One region of the Proteus vulgaris genome, then DNA from elsewhere that is predicted to be linked to it. Evidence: predicted binding sites of a transcription regulator. Region 1 holds the regulator's gene; each other region holds the start of a gene.
The links. Region 1 encodes PurR, which represses purine synthesis genes. Its sites were predicted from a motif close to CANGCAAACGTTTGCNTG; they were not measured.
Positions count from the first base shown of each region.

Region 2: cvpA (colicin V production protein) is a predicted target of PurR. The motif match lies at 1,731-1,748, and genes of this name have one in related genera.
Region 3: gltS (sodium/glutamate symporter) is a predicted target of PurR. The motif match lies at 3,030-3,047, and genes of this name have one in related genera.
Region 4: LW139_RS02095 (NCS2 family permease) is a predicted target of PurR. The motif match lies at 2,399-2,416, and genes of this name have one in related genera.

Region 1 covers NZ_CP090064.1:1,931,522-1,936,419, forward strand. The annotation lists gene punC (purine nucleoside transporter PunC) at 1-998, opposite strand, end outside; gene punR (DNA-binding transcriptional activator PunR) at 1,117-2,019, shown strand; gene purR (HTH-type transcriptional repressor PurR) at 2,042-3,067, opposite strand; gene LW139_RS20745 (YnhF family membrane protein) at 3,336-3,419, shown strand; gene sodB (superoxide dismutase [Fe]) at 3,557-4,135, opposite strand; gene LW139_RS09510 (hypothetical protein) at 4,512-4,898, shown strand, end outside.
Region 2 covers NZ_CP090064.1:2,796,770-2,801,667, forward strand. The annotation lists gene purF (amidophosphoribosyltransferase) at 1-1,153, opposite strand, end outside; gene cvpA (colicin V production protein) at 1,184-1,675, opposite strand; gene dedD (cell division protein DedD) at 1,860-2,528, opposite strand; gene folC (bifunctional tetrahydrofolate synthase/dihydrofolate synthase) at 2,518-3,816, opposite strand; gene accD (acetyl-CoA carboxylase, carboxyltransferase subunit beta) at 3,809-4,771, opposite strand.
Region 3 covers NZ_CP090064.1:4,097,229-4,102,126, reverse strand. The annotation lists gene LW139_RS19385 (AsmA family protein) at 1-1,385, opposite strand, end outside; gene LW139_RS19380 (uracil-xanthine permease family protein) at 1,587-2,978, opposite strand; gene gltS (sodium/glutamate symporter) at 3,220-4,434, shown strand; gene recG (ATP-dependent DNA helicase RecG) at 4,583-4,898, opposite strand, start outside.
Region 4 covers NZ_CP090064.1:410,965-415,862, reverse strand. The annotation lists gene LW139_RS02100 (GNAT family N-acetyltransferase) at 275-778, opposite strand; gene LW139_RS02095 (NCS2 family permease) at 906-2,252, opposite strand; gene LW139_RS02090 (DUF6392 family protein) at 2,595-3,074, opposite strand; gene LW139_RS02085 (DUF6392 family protein) at 3,236-3,745, opposite strand; gene LW139_RS02080 (DUF6392 family protein) at 3,907-4,416, opposite strand; gene LW139_RS02075 (DUF6392 family protein) at 4,578-4,898, opposite strand, start outside.

The sequences.
Region 1 (4,898 bases):
GATAAAGCATTAGATACAGCGATTGGATAAGAAGCACCATTCATTGCAGCCATAATACAGAACGGAATTAAGATCGTGGTTAATGTTGGCTCAGTAAATTTAGCAACAAGGTATAATGCAGTCATACTAACAGCATAGCCAATTAACAGCAGTGGTAATAATGCTTTACCCGTCATTTTTGACAGTAAAATACGACAACCATAGCCACCGACCATAAAGGCAATAGTTTGTGGAATATAGCTTAAACCGATATCCTGTGGTGAGTAACCCATCTTCTCAAGAATAATAGGTGAACCTGCTAACCAAGCAAAGAAACCTGCACTACAAGAAGCGTAAACTAATACGTTACCTGTATAGAGAGGGGATTTCAGTAATGTCATAAATGACGCAGTAGATTGGTTTGCATCGGAGACTGATTTTTGTTTAATATTTTTCAGCATTAATGTTGGTAACATTAAAACAAGTGTTACTGCCATTAATAGCATAAAAATCATACGCCAGCCGCCGTGATTTAATAGTGATGCACCAATTAAAGGGGCGAGTGCAGGTGATAATGCAACCAGTGGCATAATTAAAGCAAAAACGTGTTGAGCGCGAGATTCATCGAAGCGATCAATAACTAATGCTTGCCAAATAACAGCCGCAGAGCAGACACCAAAAGCTTGTAAGAAGCGCATCGCAAGTAAACCCGTTGCACTTTCAACCCACAACATACCAAGGCAGCCTAAAGAGAAAAGGCTTAATCCAATAAGAAGAATAGGTTTACGACCAACTTTGTCAGAAAGTGGTCCCCAAAGTAACTGAGCAACAGCAAAACCAAATAAAAAGATACTTAAGCTATTACTGATAGCGCTTTCGCTGATAGCAAGTTCACGCTGCATCATACCGAATGCAGGCAAGTACATATCAATTGCTAAGTAACCCAGCATACTCAAACCTGCTAGGTACACCATGAAGCTCATAGGTGTTTTTGATTGTGTGGACGTTTTAGTATTCATTTTATTTTCTATGCTATGTGATGTAGAACATTTTATGTATTGTAACTAAGACTTATTTTACTTGTGAAACGGGAATATTTGGTTAATGCTGTGAAAAATTTTCAAAGGAATAAACTCTATGTGGTCAGAATACTCTTTAGAAGTTGTCGATGCAGTCGCAAGAACAGGAAGTTTTAGCTCCGCTGCTCAAGAATTGCACAGAGTGCCCTCCGCCGTTAGTTATACTGTTCGGCAATTAGAGGAATGGCTCGCCGTTCCTTTATTTGAGCGCCGTCACCGTGATGTAGAATTAACCGATGCGGGTAAAATTTTCATCAAAGAAGCGCGATCTGTTATCAAAAAAATGAATGACACTCGACACCTATGTCAACAGGTTTCCAATGGGTGGCGTGGTCAATTTAGTATAGCAGTTGATGGCATTGTTAAACCCGAAAGAACACAACAACTTATTCTCGATTTTTATCGCCATTTTCCTGATATTGAGTTGTATGTCTACCCAGAAGTGTTTAATGGGGTGTGGGACTCCTTAGTTAATGGTCGTGTTGATTTAGCCATTGGTGCAACAAGAGCGTCACCGATTGGTGAACGTTATAGTTTCAGGGATATGGGTTTTATGCCTTGGCGCTGTGTTTGTCATGTTGATCACCCATTAGCTAAAGCAGAACATCCATTAACCGATGATGAAATGCGACCTTATCCTAGCTTATGTTTAGAGGATACATCACGTAGTTTACCAAAGCGTGACACTTGGGCGTTAAATAACCAACGTAGAATGGTTGTACCAACATGGGATATGGGGCTTGAGTGTTTGTTGGCAGGATTATGTGTAGGAATGGTACCTTGGCATCGTGCTGAGCCATTGATAGCCCAAGGAAAGCTAGTTACTTTAAAACTTGCACAGCCATTGCCAGACAGTCCATGCTGTCTGACGTGGGTTGATAAAAGTGAATCGCCTGCTTTAACGTGGTTGTTAGATTATCTTGGAAATAGCCAAACCTTAAATGAGGAATGGCTTCGCTAGACATCAGATAACTGAATAGGAATTAGCGACGATAGTCGATAAAAGGACCATCAGCAACTGAACGACGCTCAACCAATCGAGGGTGTACTTCGATTGTTTGGGCATCTTCACGTTTGTTAACGATGCGATCAAGCAACATTGATAAGGCCATTTGACCTAAACGTTCTTTGGGCTGGTGGACTGTGGTTAGTGCAGGGGTAAAATAACGTGCATTACGAATATTGTCATAACCTACGATTGAAATATCAAAAGGAACACGTAAACCTAGCTCATCTGCAGCACAGATTGCACCCATTGCCATCACATCACCGCCACAAAAAACTGCAGTAGGGCGTTGTTTTTGATTTAGCATTTGATACATCGCTTTATAACCTGACTCAGGTTCAAAGTCACCTTGTACAATCCACTCATCTTTTACTGTGATTTTGGCTTCTTCCATGGCTTTTAGAAAGCCTTGTAGACGACCACCACCGGTGTTGCGCTCTAATGGTCCAGGAATAATACCGATATCACGATGACCTCGTTCGATAAGATAACGGCCAGCGATATAACCACCATGAAAAGCGTTATCGATAATAGTATCTGTAAAGTCGCCACGGGCCTTACCCCAATCCATGACAACCATGGGAATATTACGATAGCCTTCCAAAAGAGTCAGAAGATGATCGGGATATTCAGAACACATCACTAATAACCCATCAACGCGTTTTTGTGCCAGCATCGCTAAATAGGCTTTTTGTTTATCAAGATTATTATGTGAATTACATAAAATCAGTGTATAGCCTTTGCTATAACAACTGTTTTCAACTGCTTCAATCACTTCAGCAAAGTAAGGAGCTTCACTGGACGTGGCTAACAGGCCAATAGATTTGGTGTGATTGACTTTCAAACTACGCGCAACGGCACTAGGCGAATAATTTAATTCTTTTATAGCGGCCCAAACTGCTGCCCGTGTGTTCTCAGCAACAAAACGTGTTTTGTTGATCACATGAGAAACAGTCGTGGTTGATACGCCTGCGCGTTTTGCCACGTCTTTTATTGTTGCCATGGTGTGGAAAACTCCTGACCTTCATTGGTCTCTTTTATCTAATTTTGTGGTTTAACTGCCAGTATAGTCATACATAGGGCAAACACTGGCAATAATTTAGCGATTAGCTATGAATTTTGTATGATCTAGCTCAAAAGTGAAAGTATTAATCAATGTTATAAATTGTGCACTGGTCGCTATTTTAGCAAATTTTGATATGTGATAATAATTAACCATGACAAGGTTATGGTTAATAACGTGTATTATAATCATATTGAGGGAGATATAGATGGATACGGATCTGAAATTTGGTTTGAGCACAGCAGTAGCAGCGCTTGTTATGATTGTTTTATTTTCAACTATGTTGTTCTAATCACTGCTTTATAAAATATCCGATCAATTGTAATAATAAATTATCGAATATCTGAATATAACAAAGGGCTCAAGGCCCTTTGTTATTATGTCACCAAAAATGAATCACAATCATTCACTTTTGATCACTAAGTTCAATTAAGCTAGGTTAGCTTCAACAAATGACCAGTTAACCAGTGCCCAGAACTCTTCTAAATATTTAACGCGGGCATTACGGTAGTCGATGTAGTAAGCGTGTTCCCATACATCCACAGTTAACAGAGGTTTGTCTGCACCTGAAACTGGCGTTGCCGCATTAGAGGTGTTAACAATGGCAACTGAACCGTCAGCTTTTTTAACTAACCAAGTCCAACCAGAACCGAAGTTTTTAGCGGCTGCATCATTAAATTGCTTTTTAAACTCTTCAAAAGAGCCAAATGCTTTGTTGATAGCATCAGCAATTTTACCTGTTGGTGCGCCACCTGCATTTGGTGCTAAACAGTTCCAGTAGAAAGTGTGGTTCCATACTTGAGCCGCGTTATTGAAGATGCCACCATCAGTAGATTTAATGATTTCTTCTAAAGATTTGCTTTCTAAATCAGTACCTTTAACCAGATTGTTTAAGTTGGTTACATAGGTTTGGTGATGTTTACCATAGTGGAATTCTAATGTTTCTTTAGAGATATGTGGCTCAAGAGCATCTAACGCATAAGGTAATTTTGGTAATTCGAAAGACATTGCGTACTCCTTTATACTATCTATTTCGGGTTTTGTGCCTGAAATCATTTCATCTAAATTGATAAAATGAGGCAAATGAATCACTAATTTGTTGCTATTTTGCTAATTATTTTAACAAAAACCTGCTGAAATAACAGCTAAATATATTTTATCTATAGTTATAAGCCATATAGATTAGTAATACTCATAAGAGTATATCCCTCTTGCTTACACGTAAAGTAGCAAAATCGCATTTATAATGAGATAGGTAAAAATAAAAAAATAACAATTTAATGCTGTTACGATAGCTTAATGAATCAATTAACATTGTGTGGTTCAGGAGAAGTAGTTACAGCTCATATAGGGTAATGAACTTGTTTCTAAAGGAATATACAATATGAAAAAGCTATTTATAGCTATTGGCATGATAGTATTTTTATCTGGTTTTGGTTTTAAAAGTAATGAACCTTTGAAATTAGATTTTGGAAGATCAATTGATGATATTCCTTTTATAAAAAATGGCGTGTGTGAAACAGAGGAAGATATTGTCACTTGTTTTTTTAATAATGAGCCTCCGTTTGAGAAAGACTCTGATAGAAATGCATTAAAATTTTATAAAGGTAAATTAATTGGCGTAGAGCTATCCTATTTTGGTGGCGATGACATTGATTCGGTCTGTGATCTTTTAGCTCAGAAAATGAAAAATATTTATCCTTTAGTTAAAGATAAAAAAGCATTGTTAACAGAGGTAAATAACTGTAAGGAGTTAGAGGTAATCGAATAT
Region 2 (4,898 bases), 870 kb from region 1:
CTCTTGCTAACTCGACGATTTGCTCTGACGTTGTGCCACGAACAATAGAATCATCAATCAACAGAACATTTTTATCACGAAACTCTGCACGATTTGCATTCAATTTACGTCTTACTGACTTACGACGTTCTTGTTGACCGGGCATAATAAAAGTACGCCCCACATAGCGATTTTTTACAAAGCCTTGGCGATACGGTTTATTAAGAATATGAGCGATTTCTAATGCGATATCACACGAGGTCTCTGGAATAGGAATGACCACATCAATCTGCAAATCTTCCCACTCTTTCGCAATTTTAGCGCCTAATTTTTGCCCCATACGCAAACGTGCATTGTAAACAGAAATTTTATCAATAAAGGAATCTGGGCGAGCAAAATAAACATACTCAAATAGACAAGGCATTAATTGTGGATTTTCAGCACATTGGCGGGTAAAGAGTTGTCCTTGTTCAGTGATATAAACTGCTTCACCGGGGGCAACATCACGCAAGAACTCAAAGCCTAAAGTATCTAATGCAACACTTTCAGATGCGACCATATATTCATGGCGACCATCTTCTAATGTACGTTTACCGAGAACTAAAGGACGAATACCAAAGGGATCACGGAAAGCTAATAAACCATGGCCGATGATCAACGCAACGCAAGCATAAGCACCACGTAATTTTTTATGCATTGCTGCGACTGCAGCAAAAATATTATCAGGCTCTAGAGGGAAATGGTCAAAACGGTCTAATTCATATGCCAATACATTAAGTAAGATTTCAGAATCAGAGGTGGTATTGATATGGCGACGCGCTGTTTCAAATAATTGTCGACGTAATAAATGCGCATTGGTTAAATTACCATTATGCGCCAACGTAATACCAAAAGGTGAATTCACATAAAAAGGCTGCGCTTCTGATGCACTAGAACTACCCGCTGTTGGATAACGGACATGCCCTATCCCGATAGTACCTTTTAAACGCAACATATGACGGGTTTCAAACACATCTTTAACCAGTCCGTTAGCTTTGCGAAGACGGAAACCGTTGTTACCGTCTATCGTTGCAATGCCAGCTGCATCTTGACCTCGGTGTTGTAACACCGTTAACGCATCATAAATTGATTGGTTTACTGGATTCGCTCCAGCGATACCGACAATACCGCACATGAATAGATCCTCATCAGCCAGACGGAGAGGTTATATTCTCTCCGACACGAAACTTGACGCATTTTGCAGGTAGTCAAAGAACCACCTAATAATATGGTTGAATTGAGGAATAAGTTCAGAACGTTGCCAATCAGCGCTATCTGCCATAGGCGTAAATGCCCCTAAAACAAACAATAATGCTGACACGATCAGCACGCCTCTTAATGCCCCGAAACAGACCCCCAAAACTCGATCTGTACCTGATAACCCTGTGCGTTGAACAAGAGAGCTAATCACATAGTTCACAACAGCACCAACAATCAGTGTCGCAATAAACAGAGTGACTATTGCAATCCCGTTACGAACCAGTTCATCTTCAAACCGGGTAAAATAGACGGCAAGATAAGGATAAAACTGACTAGCAACAAAGAAACCACAACCCCAGGTGATGAGTGATAATGCTTCACGAACAAAGCCACGGATCAGGCTGACTAATGCGGAAAAACCAATAATGGCAATGATGGCGTAATCTATCCAGACCATAAATTCTTTATCCAAAAATGATGCTCCGCATTAATACGGAAGCATTCTAACAGAAAACGAAAACGTTTGCGTAATGCTAATTTTCACTAATTTCAAAATAATTTACGGCGATATGAAAAATCATAATCGCCGCAATAAGTTAACGCTTTGTTACATCGCTCATCAGATGACTCATTTAGAAAAATTAAGGCTTATATGCCCTTACCTCACCTTGTAAGCCTGTAAGCTCTTTTAAATGAGGCAAAATAGCCTGTAATTCTGACTTAGATGCACTTGGCCCAATGTAAATTCGAGTCATTTGACCAGCAACAGGACGCGCGGGTACGGTATACACCGGGTAACCTGAGAAATGCATTTTCGCAATAATTTCTTCAACCTTCGCCGCATTTTTCAATGCACCTAATTGAACAACCCAAGCTTCACCTTTTGGTGGTTTGGTTTCTTGCACTGGTGGTGCTGGTGGTGGTGCTGGTGGTTGTACAGGTGGCGTGACCACCGGTGGTACAGGCGTTGGCTGTACAGGAGGTGTCGGCGTTGGTTGTACTGGTGGCGTAACAGGAACAACGGTTGGTGGTTGTGGTGCTGTTGCCGTAGATTGTTCAACACCCGTGACTGCTTCAGAAAGCATTGCTTCAGAAGCGCCTTCTGATGGTGTTGAAGGCGTCGTTGTTTGCTCTATAGGAGCGATAGATTCAATTTCTTGTTCATCGCCTGGTTTGGGTACTAAAGGAATAGCGGCAAATTGGTCTTCGTTATATTTCTTATCGCCGTCAAGCAACGCAGGTAAAAAAATAACCCCTACTGCCACTAATACCACGGCTCCGACTAAGCGATTTTGAAATTTACTCGCCACCCACACTCTCCTTTTCCAAAAGTTCCATCACATGTGCGACTGTATGAAATGAGCCACACACCACGACGATATCATTAGGATTAGCATCGGACATAGCTTGTTTCCATGCCGCCTCTACACTCTCAAATACCGATGGGTTTTCAAGATGTTGAGCAAGTACATCCGCTGAAGCGCCACGAAATTCATTAAGTGGCGCAACATACCAACTATCCGCCAATGGCATTAAGCACGCTAATGTTCCCGCAATATCTTTATCACCTAGCATACCAACAACAATACGCACTTTGGTATCAGACTTACGCGGTAATTGTGATAATTTTTCAGCTAAATATCCTGCTGCATGAGGATTATGTGCCACATCAAAGATAACTAGAGGATGTTGTGAAATTACCTGAAAACGTCCAGGTAATTGTGCTCGAGACATTCCTTCAACAATGCTTTGCTGTGTTATTGCTTGACTGACCTTATCATCAGATTTGAGCAAGCAACGGATGACCCCCATCGCTGTCGCCGCATTGGCTAGCGGAATATTAGGGATAGGCAACGCATCAAATTCACAATCAGCACAACGCCAATGCCAATGATCACCTACAATAACAAAAGACCAATCCGTTTCTCGACGGAAAAGCTTAGCCTGTTTTCCATTGGCAACTTCAGCAATGGAATGAGGCATATCTGGCTCACCCACAACAGCGTAGTGATTAGCACGGAAAATACCGGCTTTCTCGTGACCAATATGCTCTCTATCTGCACCTAACCAATCAGTATGATCGAGTGCAATACTTGTGATAGCAGCAATATCTGCATCAACGATATTCGTCGCATCTAATCGACCGCCTAATCCTACTTCAAGAATAACAACATCAAGTTGTGCTTGTTGAAATAACTTCAGCGCAGCCAGAGTGCCATATTCAAAAAAGGTCAGCGAAATATCGCCTCTAGCTTGTTCAATTTCTGCAAAAACTTCACAAAAAGCATCTTCGGAAAGTTCTTTGCCTTGAATACGTACACGTTCTGTGTAGCGAACAAGATGAGGTGAGCTATAAACGCCGACTTTCAATCCTGATGCCATCAAGATTGACTCTAGCATATGACAGGTTGTGCCTTTTCCATTTGTACCTGAAACAGTAATGACTTTAGGTGCAGGGCGTAACACATTTAATATTTTTCCTACCTCGCCTACACGTTCTAACCCCATATCAATGGCGCTTGAATGTAAGTGTTCAAGATAAGAAAGCCACACCGACAGAGGCGATGTGGCTTTAGGAGCAGTTATGATATTAGACATCTTCTTTTTTATTCGTTTCGATGTTAATTTCTGGCTCGTTATCAGCAGATTCGATTTCATCAGCAATCATTTCTTCGCCAATAATTTCATCTTCATCTTCGACTAAATCATATTGAGTCAGCTTAGCCAGTAATTCAGCCAGCTCATCACGCATTTCTGGACGACGAACAATCATATCAATCGCCCCTTTTTCTAACAGAAACTCACTACGTTGGAAACCTGCTGGCAGTTTCTCACGTACAGTTTGCTCAATAACGCGTGGGCCTGCAAAACCAATCAGTGCTTTAGGCTCCGCAACGTTAATATCGCCTAACATGGCTAAACTTGCAGAAACACCGCCCATTGTAGGATCAGTCATCACTGAGATATAAGGCAAACCACGTTCTTGCATTTTTGCTAATGCTGCACTGGTTTTTGCCATTTGCATTAATGACATCAGCGCTTCTTGCATACGCGCACCGCCACTTGCAGAGAAGCAAATCAGAGGACAATTATCTTCTAGTGCTTGTTCAACAGCACGAACAAAGCGCGCCCCCACAACAGAAGCCATAGAGCCGCCCATAAACGCAAACTCAAAAGAAGCAGCAACAACTGGCATCTTTTTCAATGTTCCTTTCATGACGACTAATGCGTCTTTTTCCTGAGTTTGCTTTTGAGCAGCGCTAATTCTGTCTTTATATTTTTTGGAGTCGCGGAATTTCAGAATATCTTTAGGCTCTAATTCACTACCTAATTCTGTGGTACTTCCTGTATCAAGGAAAGTCTCAAGGCGACGGCGCGCTGAAATGCGCATATGGTGATCACATTTAGGACAAACCTCCAAATTACGCTCTAATTCTGCGCGATAGAGTACCTGTCCACAGCTATCACATTTAGTCCAAACTCCTTCTGGGATATTGGCTTTACGTGAACTTGTGATAGTGCTTTTATTTAGAATTTTTTCAATCCAGCTCATTAACGGACCTTTTCGTCTGAATCTGACCTTCGCCAGTAAAATTATTGTGAGCGTATCAACCACAATGCACTGGCTGTGTGGTTAGCAAAGTTTATGATGATACCGCTTACTGAATTTCAGCGCATCT
Region 3 (4,898 bases), 2.2 Mb from region 1:
GCCGAATATTGCTCAACAATTGCATTATCTTGTTGAGTGACAAGGTGTAGATCTGGTCGACGTAATTCAATTCTATTTAATGTCCCACTATCTGCATTTAATATAGCTGAACCCTGCCATAATCCCCATTCACCTTCTTTTGCAATAATTAAATTTTGCAGTTTTCCTGTTAACCCTGTGAATTGGAAAGGAAACTCTGGTGTAATATCAATTAAAATTGATTGGTTTATGGATAACTGTTCGATAGTAATATTTTGAATATCACTGCTGTTATCAATAGGTTTAGCTAAAAAAGTGAGCCAATTTTCAGGGAGTGTGTATAAAAGGCCTGAAAGTGTCGCTTCATGAATAGAGATAGTTTTCGAGTCTTTATTCCAATCACCTGCAAGTTTAATTAAGCCTTTCTCATAGCGTAGGCTGAGGTTATCTAGATTGAGCTGATTGTTTTGCTGATTCAGTTTTGCGATAAGATCAGTGAAATGTTCATCTTGAAAAACAACGTCATTTGCGTTGAGTTCACCCATTGTGAATGTGAGGTTTTTATCCCAATCAAATTGAGAAAATTGACCATCAAAACCACTTACTGCCCACTGTTTTCCTTCAGCCGTAAAATCAATAATATTAAGCGCTCTTATGCTAATGTGTGGGTATTTAGAGATTGATTGTATTAAATCACTGAAGGTTTGAGAGGATTGCCAACGTAGGCCATTCATATAAACTTCATCAAACTTCCATTGATTATCTTGATATTGACCACTTAATGAGAGTGAGCCATTAAGTAAACGCGTTCCTAGTTTTTCTATTTGAATATTATTTGGTTGATATTGACCAGAAATAATGAAGTTACTGAATTCATTATTATTTATTGCGCCATTAGCAATGGAAAATTGAAAATGGCCAGCTCCAATAAAATCTTCCGATGTAGGTGCCCAAGGTGTAATTCCCCCCGTCACTTTGTTTGCTTCGAAAGTAAAATCCGTATTGGTACTGTTTAAAATCATATTTTTAAATTGCAGAATATCAGCGCTTAACGGTATTGATGGAGCCTTATTGGTAAATTCAATATTGCCATTTTCTAATGTAATCTTTTGCAGGTGAGAAGGAGCAGTAAAAAATTGCCAATTAAATCGAATTTGTGCTGATTTTGCGAAGACAGTTGTTTTGTCTTGTTTAGGGTTAACAGAGAGATCATGAACAATAACTTGTTCGGGCTGCATGAGGTCATGTTCAATACCTGAGAAGCGAATATCGTAATCAGTATATTGTGTTAGCCATTCACTTGTCTTTTGCGCTCCCCACTGAGTCTGAATAAAAGCGTAAATTATAATAATAAATAAAATAACGATAAGTATCAGAGATACCATACTTTTCATCAGCCAGCGCATTGCCCTTCTCCTGTTTTATACTCCATCAAAACATTATACAGTTATGCCTGAAAACTAAGCGATGCTCAAGTATTCATCGGGTAAATCTACGTTATTTCACCTGTTTATTAATGTAAGCGATATAAATAAGATAAAAATAAAACGCCATTTCTCAGTGAGAAAAATGGCGTTTATGTTTTTCCGCTGTTCCGTTTTTAGGGTTTATTTTTCTGGAGGGAAAATTAGATTTAAAATAATTGCAGTTAATCCACCAGCAGCAATACCTGATGATAGCAATGTTTTTAGCCAATCAGGAGCAAACTGCAATATTTGAGGCTGTTGGGAAACCCCTAATCCTACGGCTAGTGAAATCGCCAGGATCATAATTGCTCGGCGATTTAGCGCTTCTTTAGAAACAATACGTACACCTGATGCCGCTATGGTGCCGAACATAACAAGCGTAGCACCACCTAATACAGGCTCAGGAATTTGTTGTACAAATTCTGCAACGAAAGGAAATAAACCCAAAACAACCAACATGGCCGCCACAACATAACCCACATAACGACTGGCAACACCCGTTAATTGAATAACACCGTTATTTTGACCAAAACAGGAGTTTGGAAAGGTATTGAAAAATGCTGATACCATGGAGTTAATCCCATTAGCTAAGACCCCCCCTTTAATACGTTTCATATAAACAGGGCCACTAACCGGTTGTTCAGAGACATCGGACGTGGCTGTGATATCGCCAATGGTTTCCAGTGAGGTGATCATAAACACGAGCATTAAGGGAATAAGCAGATGCCAATCAAATGATAGCCCATAATAAAACGGTTCAGGGATCGTCATCATTGGCGTTTCTTGATGCTCTACTGGTGTTGGCAACATATCCAGAGCCCAAGCAAGAATATAACCCACAGCCATAGCTATGACTAAAGAGGCAACACGCAAATAAGGATTTTTTTGTCGATTCAGTAAAATAATAACAATGAGGACCGAGCCTGCTAATAATAAGTTCTGTGGCGAACCAAAAGTATTATTTTCAATAGCAGCATAGCCGCCACCAATAGAGGTTAATCCCACTTGAATTAATGAGAGACCAATAATCATCACGACCACACCAGATACTAAAGGCGTTATGATACGTCTTGCCAAATGAAGTACGCGTGAAAGAACGATTTCTGTTAATGAGGCGACCATTAATGTTCCAAAAAGGGCTGCCATCATTGTTGGGATATCAGCCCCCCCATTTTTCAGTGCTAATCCTCCCATAATTAAAGGAGCAACAAAGTTAAAGCTAGTTCCTTGAATCGATAATAATCCTGAACCAATTGGTCCCCATGCACGAATTTGTATTAAAGAGGCAATTCCTGATGCAAATAAAGACATGCTGATAATGCGTTGGGTATCGTGTGCAGGTAATCCTAAGGCTTGGCAAATGAGGATCGCAGGTGTGATAACTGCGACAAACATGGCTAAAAGATGTTGGCAAGCGGCAAAAAGCGTTTGAGCTAATGGCGGTTTTTCTTCTAAAGCAAAAAGAAGCTCGCTATTTTTTTTAACTGAAACATCACTATCTTTAGGCAATTTTTGATTTTCTGAAGTAACCATGGTGTGAATTTCTTATTCGACAAAAACGGTATTTTAATGATCTACGCCACAAAAGCAATCGTTTGCGTGAAAATGATGTTATCAAAATGCATAAGAGGCGCTCACATTTTTATATGTTTTAACTTGTGTTTGTCGCCATTTTTTTTTCTAATCGGGGATACCTGCTTTTGGCGTTGTTTATGGATGAACTTAGCGTCGTAGTATTTTTATATAAAATTAACAAATAAGACGGGGTACATAAATGTATCATCTTGATGTTTATGGCACGCTGGTTGCGGCCACTTTGGTTCTCTTGATCGGACGTAAGTTAGTGAAATCTGTTCCTTTTTTAGAACGGTATACGATCCCAGAACCTGTTGCAGGTGGGCTACTTGTTGCAGTTCTTTTATTAGTATTTAAATCTTTTATGGATTGGGAAGTGAGTTTTGATCTCTCACTTAAAGATCCATTAATGCTAGCCTTCTTTGCAACAATCGGTTTAAACGCGAACCTCGCGAGCTTAAAAGCGGGAGGAAAAGCACTTTTTATTTTCATCTTTGTTGTTGTTGGGTTGTTGCTAGTGCAAAACACAGTCGGTATTGCATTGGCGAAAATGTTAGGCCTTGATCCTTTGATGGGATTACTTGCAGGCTCGATTACATTATCGGGTGGTCATGGTACAGGGGCTGCTTGGGGTAAAACGTTCGTTGAAAGTTATGGCTTCATGAGTGCGTCTGAAGTCGCAATGGCGTGTGCAACCTTTGGTTTGGTTTTAGGTGGATTGATTGGTGGCCCAGTTGCACGTTACTTAATCAAGAATATTCCAACACCAGGACTTGGCGCTGATGATCATGAAATGCCAACGGCGTTTGAGAAACCCACTACAGGTAGAATGATTACTTCAATGGTATTGTTAGAAACTATTGCGATGATCTCTATCTGTTTAATGGCGGGTACATTCCTTTCTCAATTATTAGAAGGCACGGCATTCTCACTACCAACCTTTGTGTGCGTTCTATTTATTGGTGTTATTTTAAGTAATAGCCTTTCAATGCTTGGGTTCTACCGTGTTTTTGATAGAGCTGTGTCAGTTTTAGGTAACGTGAGTTTATCGTTATTTTTAGCGATGGCATTAATGAGTCTAAAATTATGGGAACTGGCTTCACTGGCGATCCCAATGCTGGTTATTCTTGGTGTTCAGGCGGGTGTTATGGCGTTGTACGCTATTTTTGTGACATTCCGTGTGATGGGTAAAAACTACGATGCGGCGATTTTAGCGGCAGGTCACTGTGGTTTTGGTTTAGGGGCAACACCAACAGCGATTGCTAATATGCAAGCCGTTACAGATCGTTTTGGACCGTCTCATCTTGCGTTCTTAGTCGTACCAATGGTAGGGGCATTCTTTATTGATATTGTGAATGCGATAGTGATCAAACTGTATCTACTGCTACCATTCTTTACACCGATAGCGGGATAGTTTTACCGTTATAACTTGAGAAATATCTCTGTATTAAATTGCACCCCAATGTTGTTTTTCAGCATTGGGGTGTTTTTTTATGGTGTTCTATTTCAATACTATGCTAAATCGCGTTTAACGGCATGCTAAGGCGATGCAAAGAGTGATCTTACGCTTGGCTATATTGAGTCTTAGCGGGTAGCCAGCGTTCGATTAAGGCTTGAGAATGCTTAGGGTAATGTTGATGTAAGTAACGAGCAATACGTTGTACTTCAGGGATCAGTCCTTGGTCGCGTAATAAATCAGCCACTTTAAATTGCGCATTACCTGTTTGCTTAGTACCTAAAAGCTCACCAGGGCCACGAATTTCGAGATCTTTTTGGGCAATCACAAAGCCATCATTGCTATCTCTTAATACTTGTAATCGCAAACGTGCTGTTTGAGTGAGTGGTGTTTTATATAACAAGACACAATGGGAGGCGATT
Region 4 (4,898 bases), 1.5 Mb from region 1:
ACCTTTCCTTATTTTAAACAGATCCCACACAGACTCATGTGTAATTATTTAAAATTAAGATTAATCGTATCTAACGCTACAAATTGCGCACTTCTCATTACTCTTTATTTATTAACGGCATTAAACATCGAAAGCATACGTTTTTATTTCTCTTTTTCCGTCTAAACGATGTAATTACTCGTATACAAACGTAAAACATTAAGAAATTAAATAAAAATAACAAATAAAAGACAATATCGATTAATTTTTAGAGCAATGTCGCTTATTCACATGATTATTCAATCGTTCTTAACATCGACATCATGACGACATCACAATACTTTCCATCTCTAAACGCCGCTTTACGGCGTATACCTTCAACTTCAAAGCCTAATTTTTTATATAAATGTAAGCCTTTTTCATTATCTGAATACACTTCCAACTCTAAACGCGTTGCGGCTAACCAATTGAATGCATAATCAATTGCTGTATTGATAAGTAACTTACCGACACCTTTTCCAGAATACTCTGCACCAACACCAATACCGAAACTGACAATGTGGCGACGACGAGGATGATTATCAATTATCAGAGCTAAATGCCCCGCAACTTGACCATCAATAGTTGCTACAAAATTAGGAATATTTTGTTCTGCAAATTCGAGTAATCTTTTTTTCCACATCGTCACAGAAGGGTAAGGAAATTGGCAAGTACAAATATATAAATCAGGATGAGTATATAACTGTTGAATTGCGGTTGCGTCGTCTGGCTCGCCATGGCGTATTTTTATTTCTTGCATATATTCTACCAATTATTTAAAAACTAAGCTTAATTTCGACAATAGCGAATTAAAGTAGATAAATAAATAGCAAAAAAGCGGAATATAGATATATTCCGCTTTTTGTCTTTAAAACCGATGATTCGAATTAAATCGCCCACTCGCCCGCATAAAATGCCACTAAAGCAATAGTAATTAATACTGTACCAATATTGAGTTTACGCCACTCGCCAGCAAATACTCGACCAATCACTAAACAGCCAAAACCTAACATAATGCCTGTAACGATATTGCATGTTAAAACAATAAATACAGCACACACCATGCCAGACATAGCATCAACAAAATCACTGAAATCTAATTTAGTGACATTACCTAGCATCAATAAACCTACATACATTAACGCAGGTGCCGTTGCATAAGCTGGAACTAAATAAGAGAGAGGCGATAAGAAAAGGATCAGTAAAAATAAAATACCCACCACTGTTGCGGTTAATCCTGTTTTACCACCAGCGGCGGTTCCTGCGGCTGATTCAACATAAACTGCAGCTGGGGCTGCACCAATCACACCCGCAAAAATACTACTGACGGAGTCAGAAGTTAGTGCTTTTCCGCCATTAATAATTTGTCCGCGTTTATCTAATAAATTGGCTTGCCCTGCCACCGCACGGATAGTTCCAGTTGCATCAAAAATCGCAGTCATTACTAATGCAAGTACACTTGGTAAAACTAAAGGTTGTAATGCTCCTTTAATATCCATTGCGAATAATAAAGAAAGCCCTTCTTCACCTAATTGAGGCATTTTAAAAACACCTTGGTATTTTACATTAGGATCGAAAATCAGACCAATAATCGAAATGGCAACAATCACTAATAGCACGCCACCCGGTACTTTACGCTTTTCTAATCCGAAAATAGCGGCTAATCCAGCAAGTGACATCAGAACAGAAAATGAAGTGAATTTCCCCATTGCAACAGGTAAACCATCAAATGGGTTTTTCACCACTAATCCAACACTGTTTGCTGCGATTAAAAGTAGAAATAGCCCTATCCCTATTCCTGCGCCATGAGCAATACCTGTCGGAATATTTTTTAATATCCAAGTGCGAATGCCAGTTAATGAGAATACGGTGAATAAACACCCCATTAAAAACACAGCACCTAAAGCAACAGGTACAGAGATGTTTTGTCCTAAGACCAAGCTGAAAGCGGTAAATGCTGTTAATGAAATAGCACAACCAATTGCCATAGGAAGATTTGCCCACAATCCCATTAGAAGAGAGCCCAATCCCGCGACTAAACAGGTTGCGATAAAAACCGCTGTATGTGGAAAACCGGCTTGCCCTAACATGCTAGGAACAACAATCACGGAATACACCATCGCCAAAAATGTCGTCAAACCGGCGATCATTTCTTTGCGAACAGTTGTACCGCGAGCTGTAAGTTTAAAATAGCTATCCAGTTTACCTGTGGTTGCTGATTGATTAGCAGACATTACATTCCTCTGACATAAAAACGGTTCACTCTCCAAAAAACGAAAACGATTACGTATCAATTAAAATAACCTCTTACCGATAAAAATCTTAAGAGGGAGTCAAAAGCAAACGTTTGGTTTTTCGTGTGGATTAAGTGAGAGAATTTGACGCAAACGATTATCTGGTGCTTTTAGGGTAAGAATCAAGCGAAAAAATACATTTTTAATAAAAATGTCATAAAAAGATAATTTAAAGTCAGAAAAAAAGAAAAAGAGGAAAAGAAGGGTGTCGTTACCACTTTTTAGTTCGCTAACTAACTCGCCCGTTTAACATAAAAGGGATTATTTGTAGTGATCGGTTTTCTACCTTTCTTCTAATAATTCAAATCCTATTTTTTTAACAAAATTTTTCAGGGTAGGATGAAAACTTGCTATTAAAGCAACTTTTTGATTTGAGTTTGTCTTCTCTTTTAATATAAACACTTCTGTCTTACCATAGAGAGTCCCTAAGATAATTCTTTCCAGTGTTCTCCTAATCGGATTGCCAATATGTTGATAAAGCCATTGGTCAGTCATAACCTGTTCTAACCCAAACGGGATTTTATTGGGGAATACCCAGCCATTTTTCATATCATCGGGGATTAATGTCAGTGACATTTGAGCAAGTTTTTTTGATGGATTTTCAAAAGCTAAAAAAACATACTCTTTACTCATTCGTAATATTAAAACATCATCACCCGAATTACCTTGCGGTTTAGTTTTATAAGGAATTAACCCATCATCATAAAGTTCATCATAGGTATCCCCTAATCGCCGTACTAAGGCTTCAATATTCACACTCATTGGTATAATCCTCTCGCTCTATTTAATCGGTGTATTTCTGCTAAAACGTTATCCAATTATGTTTGATAGGGTAATCATGCCTTAAAATCGTTTTGAAGGACGTGAGTATGGATAAACAGGCGGTTTTCGCCAACTAACTCGCCCGTTTAACATAAAAGGGATTAGCTGTAATGATCGGGCTTCCAACGAGCTTCTAAATCCTCTAATAATTCAAATGTTGTTTCTTGAACAAAATTTTTCATAGTAGGGTGAAAGCTCGCTATTAAAACTATTTTTTGATTTGAGTGAGTCCTCTCTTTTAATATGAACACTTCTGCCTTGCCATAGGGAATCCCTAAGATAATATTTTCAGGGGCTTGCCTAATTGGGTTACCCATATGCTGATAAAGCCATTGGTCTGTCATAACCTGTTCTAGCCCAAAGGGGATTTTATTGGGAAATACCCAGCCATTTTTCATATTATCGGGAATTAATGTCAGTGTAATTTGAGAGAGTTTTTTCGAGGGATTTTTAAAAGCTAAAAAAACATATTCTTTGCTCATCCGTAACTTTAAAGAATTATCACCTGAATTACCTTCCGGTTTGGTTTTATAGGGAATAAGCCCATCATCATAAAGCTCATTATAGGTATCCCCTAATCGCCACACTAAGGCTTCAATATTTACACTCATTGATATAATCCTCTTGCTCTATTTAATCGGTGTATTTCTGCCAAGATTTCATCCAATTATATTTGATAGGGTGATCATGCCTTAAAATCGTTTTGAACGACGTGAGTATGGATAAACGGACGACTTTAACTAACTCACTCGCCCGTTTAACATAAAAGGGATTATTTGTAGTGATCTGGCTTCCAACGCGCTTCTAAATCTTCTAATAGTTCAAATGTAATTTTTTTAGCAAAGCCTTTCATTTCAGGGTGATAGTTAACCAAAAGAGAGACTTTTTGATTTGAGTGAGTCCTCTCTTTTAATATAAAGACTTCTGATTTACCAAGAAAATTATTCAGTACTGTTTTTTCAGGAGCTCGCCTAATTGGATTACCCATATGCTGATAAAGCCATTGGTCTGTCATAACCTGTTCTAGCCCAAAGGGGATTTTATTGGGAAATACCCAGCCATTTTTCATATTATCGGGAATTAATGTCAGTGTAATTTGCTCTAATTTTTTTGATGGATTTTTAAAGGATAAAAAAACATATTCTTTGGACATTCTGAGAGTCACTTCATCATCACCCGAATTGCCTTGCGGTTTAGTTTTGTAAGGGATTAACCCATCGTCATAAAGTTCATTATAGGTATCCCCTAATCGCAGTACTAAGGCTTCAATATTTACACTCATTGATATAATCCTCTTGCTCTATTTAATCGGTGTATTTCTGCCAAGATTTCATCCAATTATATTTGATAGGGTGATCATGCCTTAAAATCGTTTTGAACGACGTGAGTATGGATAAACGGACGGTTTTCGCCAACTCACTCGCCCGTTTTATATAAAAGGGATTATTTGAAGGGGGTAGGTTTCCAGCGTTCCTCTAACTTTTCTAATAGCTCAAATGTTATTTCTTGAACAAAATTTTTCATGGTAGGATGAAAACTCGCTATTAAAGCGACTTTTTGATTTGAATTGGTCATTTCTTTTAATGTAAATACTTCTGTTTTTCCTAAAAAAAAACTTTTTAAAATATACCTCTCAGGCGTTCGCTTAATTGGATTACCTATATGTTGATAAAGCCATTGGTCGGTCATAACCTGTTCTAACCCAAACGGGATTTTATTGGGGAATACCCAACCGTTTTTCATATTATCAGGGATTAATGTCAG